Linked DNA regions of Verminephrobacter eiseniae EF01-2. The protein of the gene in region 2 binds, or shares a complex with, the protein of the main gene of each other region. Links are inferred from orthologs where the notes say so. Each region holds a gene or a part of one and is shown on either strand. Other genes may lie near its edges.

Evidence for each region. The genes of interacting proteins can lie anywhere in the genome.
Region 1: the proteins of mnmG (region 2) and mnmE are in contact, whole or in part, in a solved structure (PDB 9HIP), measured with the Escherichia coli proteins. The link is inferred for Verminephrobacter eiseniae EF01-2 from one-to-one orthologs.

The regions. Positions count from the first base shown.
Region 1 is NC_008786.1:5,561,726-5,565,239, forward strand. The notes cover bases 187-3,185. They hold mnmE (tRNA uridine-5-carboxymethylaminomethyl(34) synthesis GTPase MnmE), read right to left. Parts: upstream 2,423-3,185; coding sequence 950-2,422; downstream 187-949. Other genes in these bases: VEIS_RS24330 (LysR family transcriptional regulator ArgP), read left to right, coding at 187-946; yidC (membrane protein insertase YidC), read right to left, coding at 2,419-3,185. Also shown: more of VEIS_RS24330, read left to right, coding at 29-186; more of yidC, read right to left, coding at 3,186-3,514. UniProt on the Escherichia coli protein: Exhibits a very high intrinsic GTPase hydrolysis rate. Involved in the addition of a carboxymethylaminomethyl (cmnm) group at the wobble position (U34) of certain tRNAs, forming tRNA-cmnm(5)s(2)U34.
Region 2 is NC_008786.1:1,183,241-1,186,484, forward strand. The notes cover bases 339-3,244. They hold mnmG (tRNA uridine-5-carboxymethylaminomethyl(34) synthesis enzyme MnmG), read left to right. Parts: upstream 339-756; coding sequence 757-2,733; downstream 2,734-3,244. Other genes in these bases: VEIS_RS05235 (NADPH-dependent FMN reductase), read right to left, coding at 339-585; rsmG (16S rRNA (guanine(527)-N(7))-methyltransferase RsmG), read left to right, coding at 2,733-3,244. Outside these bases: more of VEIS_RS05235, read right to left, coding at 1-338. UniProt on the Escherichia coli protein: NAD-binding protein involved in the addition of a carboxymethylaminomethyl (cmnm) group at the wobble position (U34) of certain tRNAs, forming tRNA-cmnm(5)s(2)U34.

The DNA.
Region 1 (3,514 bases), 4.4 Mb from region 2 along the record:
CAAGGCTTGCCGAGCACGTTCAAGGACCATGAGCAGCTACGATCCCGCCGCGCTGGAATGCCTGGCCGCCATCGTCGAAGAGGGCGGTTTCGAGCGTGCCGCGCAGCGCCTGAATGTCACGCAGTCGGCGGTGTCGCAGCGCTTGCGTGTGCTGGAGGCCCAGGTAGGCTCGGTGCTGATCGTGCGCAGCCGGCCGCTGCGGCCCACCCCGGCCGGGCAGTTGCTGCTCAAGCACACCAAGCAGTTGCGGCTGCTGCGCGCCGGCCTGGAGCGCGACTTGCAAGAGTTGGCCCCGAGCGCCCCCGCTGGCACGCGCGAGGACGAGCGCATCGCGATCGCCATCAACGCCGACAGCATTGCCACCTGGGCCATGGGCGCGTTGCACGCTCTGGTGCAGCAGCGTCTGCCGCTGGAGATCATCGTCGATGACCAGGACTTCACCCAGGAATGGCTGCGCAGCGGCCAGGTGCTCGGCTGCGTGACCACGCTGCGCCAGGCTTTGCGCGGTTGCAAGATGGTGCCGCTGGGGGCCATGCGTTACGTGGCCGTGGCGGCGACGGGCTACGCGCAGCAGCACCTGCCGCAGGGGCTGAGCGCCCATAACTTCCGGGCGGTGTCGTTTCTGTCGTTCAACCGCAAGGACGACATGGCCGCCGAGTTCGTGGCGCGCGCGTTCGGGCTCAGGCGCGTGGCGCTCAATCAATTGTTCGTGCCGGGGTCGGAGGCACAGATGCGCGCCGTGGCCGCAGGCTGGGCCGTGGGCGTGGTGCCCGAACTACTGGCCCGTGGCCCGGTGGCCGACGGCAGCATGGTCGACCTGGCGCCCGGCAGGTCGTTGCCGATTGCGCTGTATTGGCATTGCTGGAACCTGGAATCGGCCTTGCTCGATGCGCTGTCTGCGGCGCTGACGGGGGCTGCCGCCCAGGCGCTGGTCGCAGCAGCCTGACCCCTATTTGCCGATGCAAAAGCGCGCGAAGATGGCCCCGAGCAGGTCGTCGCTGGTGAACGCGCCGGTGATGCTGTCGAGCGCGTTTTGCGCCAGCCGCAGTTCTTCGGCCAGCAGTTCCAGCGCCGCACCCCGGGCCTGCAACTGGTCTGCGGCTTGCTCCAAATGGGCCGCCGCCATTTGCAGCGCCTGGACATGCCGGGCGCGGGCGATGCAAATGCCCTCGGGGACCGATTGCCAGCCCGCCACCTCCAGCAGGATGCGCCGCAAGCCATCGAGCCCCTGACCGGTGCGGGCCGACAGTTGCACCGCCGGGCGCGGGGCAGGTGCAGGGCGGGCGGATGCGGGGGGTACGGCGGCCGATTCGGTCGGTGCGGTCGGTGCGGCCAATTCGGCCGGAGCGGCAACGCAGTCGAGCTTGTTCCAGACATCGATCACGGCAACGCCTGGAGGCAGCTTCCGGGCCAGCGCGCGTTCTATTTCGGCGTCGTCAGCGATGTATTTTGGCGTCTGCGCGCGCGCCAGGTCGTGCAGGAACAGCACGGCATCGGCAGCGGCCATCGCCTCCCAACTGCGCGCGATGCCGATGCGTTCGACCTCATCGTCGCTGGCGCGCAAGCCGGCCGTGTCGATGATGCGCAGCGGCACGCCCTCGATCTGTATGGTCTGCTGCACCTTGTCGCGGGTGGTGCCCGCCACCGGCGTGACGATGGCCAACTCGGCCCCGGCCAGCGCGTTGAGCAGCGAGCTCTTGCCCGCATTCGGTTGGCCGGCAATGACCACCTCGATGCCATCGCGCAGCAATGCGCCCTGGCGCGCCTGTTGCAGCACCGCGCCCAGCGCTTGCCGCAGTCTCGACAGTTGTCCGCGCGCGTCGGCCTGGTGCAGGAAATCGGTCTCCTCTTCCGGAAAGTCGAGGCTGGCCTCGACCAACGTGCGCAGCGCTATCAGCGCATCGCACAGGCCATGAATTCCGGCGGAAAAGGCCCCGCTGAGCGACCGGCTGGCACTGCGCGCCGCCGCCTCGGTGCTGGCGTCGATCAGGTCGGCAATGGCCTCGGCCTGGGCCAGGTCGATCTTGTCGTTGAGGAAGGCGCGCTCGGTGAACTCTCCCGGCTGCGCCAGCCGCAGCCCGGGCAGGCAGGGCCGCCCGGTGGCCGGATCAGCGCCGGCGCCGGCCTCCAGGCAGCGCGCCAGCAGCAGTTGCAGCACCACCGGCCCGCCATGGGCTTGCAACTCCAGCACATCTTCGCCGGTGTAGCTGTGCGGGCCTGGAAAGTACAGCGCCAGCCCCTGGTCGATGGGCTGCCCCCGGGCGTCGCGAAAAGCCAGGTAGGTCGCCATGCGCGGCTGGAGCGCGCGCCCGCACAGGGCCTGCGCCAGCGCGCCGAGCGCGTTGCCCGAGACCCGCACGATGCCGATCGCCCCGCGTCCGGCAGCGCTGGCGATGGCCACGATGGGGTCATGCCGCCTCACCGGAACTTGGGCAGATTGAACTGCGGCGGCACGCCCATGCGGGTGTTGATGATCCACTGCTGCGCAATCGACAGGATGTTGTTGGTCAGCCAGTACAGCACCAGGCCGGCCGGGAAGAAGAAAAACATCACGCTGAAGATCAGCGGCATGAACCACATCATCTTGGCCTGCATCGGATCGGGCGGCGCCGGGTTCAGCGCCGTCTGCAACAGTGAACTGGCCGTCATCAACAGCGGCAGGATGAAGAGCGGGTCGGGTGTGGACAGATCATGGATCCAGCCGATCCACGGCGCGTTGCGCATCTCCACGCTGGACAGCAGCACCCAGTACAGCGCGATGAACACCGGAATCTGGATCACGATCGGAAAGCAGCCCCCCATCGGGTTGACCTTTTCCTCGCGGTAGATGCGCATCATCTCCTGCTGCATCTGTTGCGGCTTGTCCTTCAGGCGCTCGCGCATCTCCATGATCTTGGGATTGATGGCCTTCATCTTGGCCATGCTGGCGTAGGCTTTGGCATTGAGCCAATAGAACGCGATCTTGAGCAGCAACACCAGACCGACGATGGACCAGCCCCAGTTGCGCAGCAGCTTGTGCAACTGTTCGAGCAGCCAGTACAGCGGCTTGGCCAGGATGGTCAGCCAGCCGTAGTCCTTGACCAGTTCCAGCCCGGGGGACAGGGTCTCCAGCATGGTTTCGACCTGCGGGCCGGCGAACAGGCGGGCGTCGAGCGTCCGGCTGGCACCGGGCGCGATGCTGCCCAGCGGCGTGAGCATGCCCACCGAGTACAGGTTGGTGTCGACCTTGCGGGTGAACGGTTGGCGCTGCACCCCATCGGCCAGCAGCCAGGCCGTGGCAAAGTAATGCTGCACCATCGCGACATAGCCGTCGGGCGCCTCCTTGGGGATATCGACCTTGTCGTTTTCTATGTCCTTGAACTCGATCTTCTGGTACTTCTTGGCGTCGGTGTAGACCGCAGGGCCGGTGAAGGTGGAATAAAACGAGGACTCTCCGGGCGGCTTGTTGCCGTCGCGCACCAGTTGCAGATACAACTGTGGCGACACGGTAGCGCTGCCGGTGTTGACCACCTCA
Region 2 (3,244 bases):
ATCGGCATGCAGACGGCCCGCAGCCCATAGCACCTGATTGACGACGGCGCGCACGCGGTCGCGGTCGGTCTGCTGCACCAATGCGCCCTGGGCGTCGAATGCGCTGTTGGCCTGGCCCAGCGCAAAGGCCTTGGGTGCGAGCCAGCATTCCAGGTTGATGAGCAGGGATGCCAGGTGGCTTTGTGAGCGCCGCCCGCCCATTGCGCCGGGGGATGCGCTGAGCAGGCCCACCACCTTGCCGCGCAAGGGTTTGATGCCGTCTTGCCAGTCGGCGTGGGCTGGCACCGGGCAGGACGCCCAGTCGATGGTGTTTTTGAGCAGGGCGGTGTAGCTGCCGTTGTATTCGGGCGAGCAGATGATCCAGGCCGGGTGTTGCCACAAAACCTCTTTGAGCCGGATCACGTCGGCGGGGGTGCTTGGAAGGTCGGCGTGGTACAGCGGGATGTCGAAGTCTGACAGCTCCAGCAGCGTGACGCTGGCGCCCGCGTCGCGCGCGATGGTGGCGCTGGCCCGGGCCAGGCGACGGTTCAAGGATTGCTGGCGCGTGCTGCCGGCAAAGATCAGAAGTGGCAGTGCGGTGGGCATGGCCCGATTGAAGCACGGCGGCGCATGGGTCTGCGCAAAGTGGGAAAATTGCGGCCCGCCTGCCCGGGATGCCGGCTGCATTGGCCGGGGGTGTGGCAGGGCCGGTGGCCTTCCGGCGGCTGCGCGGGCCGGGTGTTTTGGTGATGGGGGCGCTGGCCCCGGAGTGCTTTCATGCTGTATCCGCAGGAATTCGATGTGATCGTCGTCGGCGCTGGCCATGCGGGCACCGAGGCCGCGTTGGCTGCTGCGCGCCTGGGGCAAAGGACGCTGCTGCTGACCCAGAGCCTGGAGACTCTGGGCCAGATGAGCTGCAACCCCTCCATTGGCGGCATTGGCAAGGGCCATCTGGTCAAGGAGGTGGATGCGCTCGGTGGCGCGATGGCGCTGGCCACGGACGAGAGCGGCATACAGTTTCGCATTCTCAACCGTTCCAAAGGCCCGGCGGTGCGGGCCACGCGCGCGCAGGCCGATCGCCTGCTGTACAAGGCCGCGATCCGCCGCAGGCTGGAGAACCAGCCCGGGCTGTGGCTGTTCCAGCAGGCCGTGGATGACCTGATGCTCGAGGGCGACCGGGTGGTGGGTGCTGTCACGCAGGTGGGCGTGGTCTTTTGCGCGCGCGCGGTGGTGCTGACGGCGGGCACCTTTCTCGACGGCAAGATTCATGTGGGTCTGAGCCATTACGCCGCCGGCCGCGCCGGGGAGCCGTCGGCGATCGGCCTGTCGGCCCGTCTGAAGGAGCTCAAGCTGCCGCAGGGCCGCCTGAAGACCGGCACGCCCCCGCGCATCGATGGGCGCAGCATCGATTGGTCCCAATGCGAAGAGCAACCGGGCGACGGTATGCCCGGTGGCGTGAATGCGGGCCAGGTGCCGGTGTTCAGCTTCATGGCCCATGCCTATGGCGGGGCACGGATGCACCCGCAGCAGTTGCCTTGCTGGATCACCCACACCAACCAGCGAACGCATGCGATCATCCGCAGCGGCTTTGACCGCAGCCCGATGTTCACCGGATCGATCGAGGGCGTAGGCCCGCGCTACTGCCCCAGTGTCGAGGACAAGATCAACCGCTTTGCGGACAAGGACAGCCACCAGGTTTTTCTGGAGCCAGAGGGCCTGGGCACGCACGAGGTCTACCCCAACGGCATCAGCACCAGCCTGCCGTTCGATATTCAGTACCAACTGGTGCGCAGCATGGCGGGGCTGGAAAACGCGCATATCTTGCGGCCTGGCTATGCCATCGAGTACGACTACTTCGACCCGCGTGCGCTCAAGAGCAATTTCGAGACGCGGCAGATCCGGGGCCTGTTTTTTGCCGGCCAGATCAATGGCACCACGGGCTATGAGGAGGCGGCTGCGCAGGGCTTGTTTGCCGGCGTCAACGCCGCGCTGCAATGCCGGGGCGATGCGCCCTGGCTGCCCGGTCGCGATCAGGCGTATCTGGGGGTGCTGGTCGACGATCTGATCACCAAGGGCGTGACCGAGCCTTACCGCATGTTCACCAGCCGGGCCGAGTTCCGCCTGCAACTGCGTGAAGACAACGCCGACATGCGCCTGACCGAAGTGGGGCGCCGCATGGGCTTGGTCGATGACGCGCGCTGGGAGGTTTTCAGCCGCAAGCGCGATGCTGTTTTGCGCGAAACTGAGCGCCTGAAGGCGACCTGGGTGAACCCGCGCAACCTGCCTGACATCGAATCCGGGCGCGTGTTGGGCAAGCCGATGGCGCACGAGTACAGCCTGTTCGAGTTGCTGCGCCGCCCCGATGTGGACTATGCCGGGCTGATGTCGCTCGACGGCGGCAAATACGCGGCGGCCGACGTTTCACGTGAAACATTGGGCATGTTGAGCGAATCGGTGGTCGAGCAGGTGGAGATTGCCGCCAAGTACGCGGGCTACATCGAGCGCCAGAAGGGGGAGGTCGAACGCGCCGCCCATTTCGAGACGCTGCGCCTGCCTGCCGGCCTGGATTATGCGCAGGTCACGGCCCTGAGCATCGAGGCGCGCCAGGTGCTCAGCCGCCATCGCCCGGAGACCCTGGGCCAGGCTTCGCGCATCACCGGCATCACGCCTGCGGCCATTTCGCTGCTGTTGGTGCATTTGAAGAAGGGCGGATTCAAGGGGTTCATGTCCGCCAACGCTGACGCGCAGGCATGATGACCAGCCTGGGCAATGATGTGCTGCGTGCCCGACTGCAATCGGGGGCCGAGGTGTTGGCGCCGGGTTTGGACGCTGCGCAGATCGATCGCTTGATGGATTTTCTGGCGCTGCTGCAAAAGTGGAACCGGGTCTACAACCTGACGGCGTTGCAGGATCCGCAGGAAATGCTCACGCAGCATCTGCTCGACAGCCTGGCGGCGCTGGCTCCGTTGCGCCGCCAGTTGGCCCACTTGGCCCACTTGGCCCATTCGACCGGTCTGGCCGGGCCGGGGCAGGGCGCCGGGCCTCGGCGCTTGCTCGATGTGGGTTCGGGCGCTGGCCTGCCGGGCGTGGTGTTTGCCATCTGCTGCCCGCAGTTGGATGTGCACTGCGTCGACAGCGTGGGCAAGAAGGCCGCTTTCATTGGGCAGGTGGCGTTGCAGCTCAGGCTGCGCAACCTGCATGGCGTGCACGCGCGGGTCGAAACGCTGACCACGCCGTTCGAGATCATCTGCTGCCGCGCGTTTGC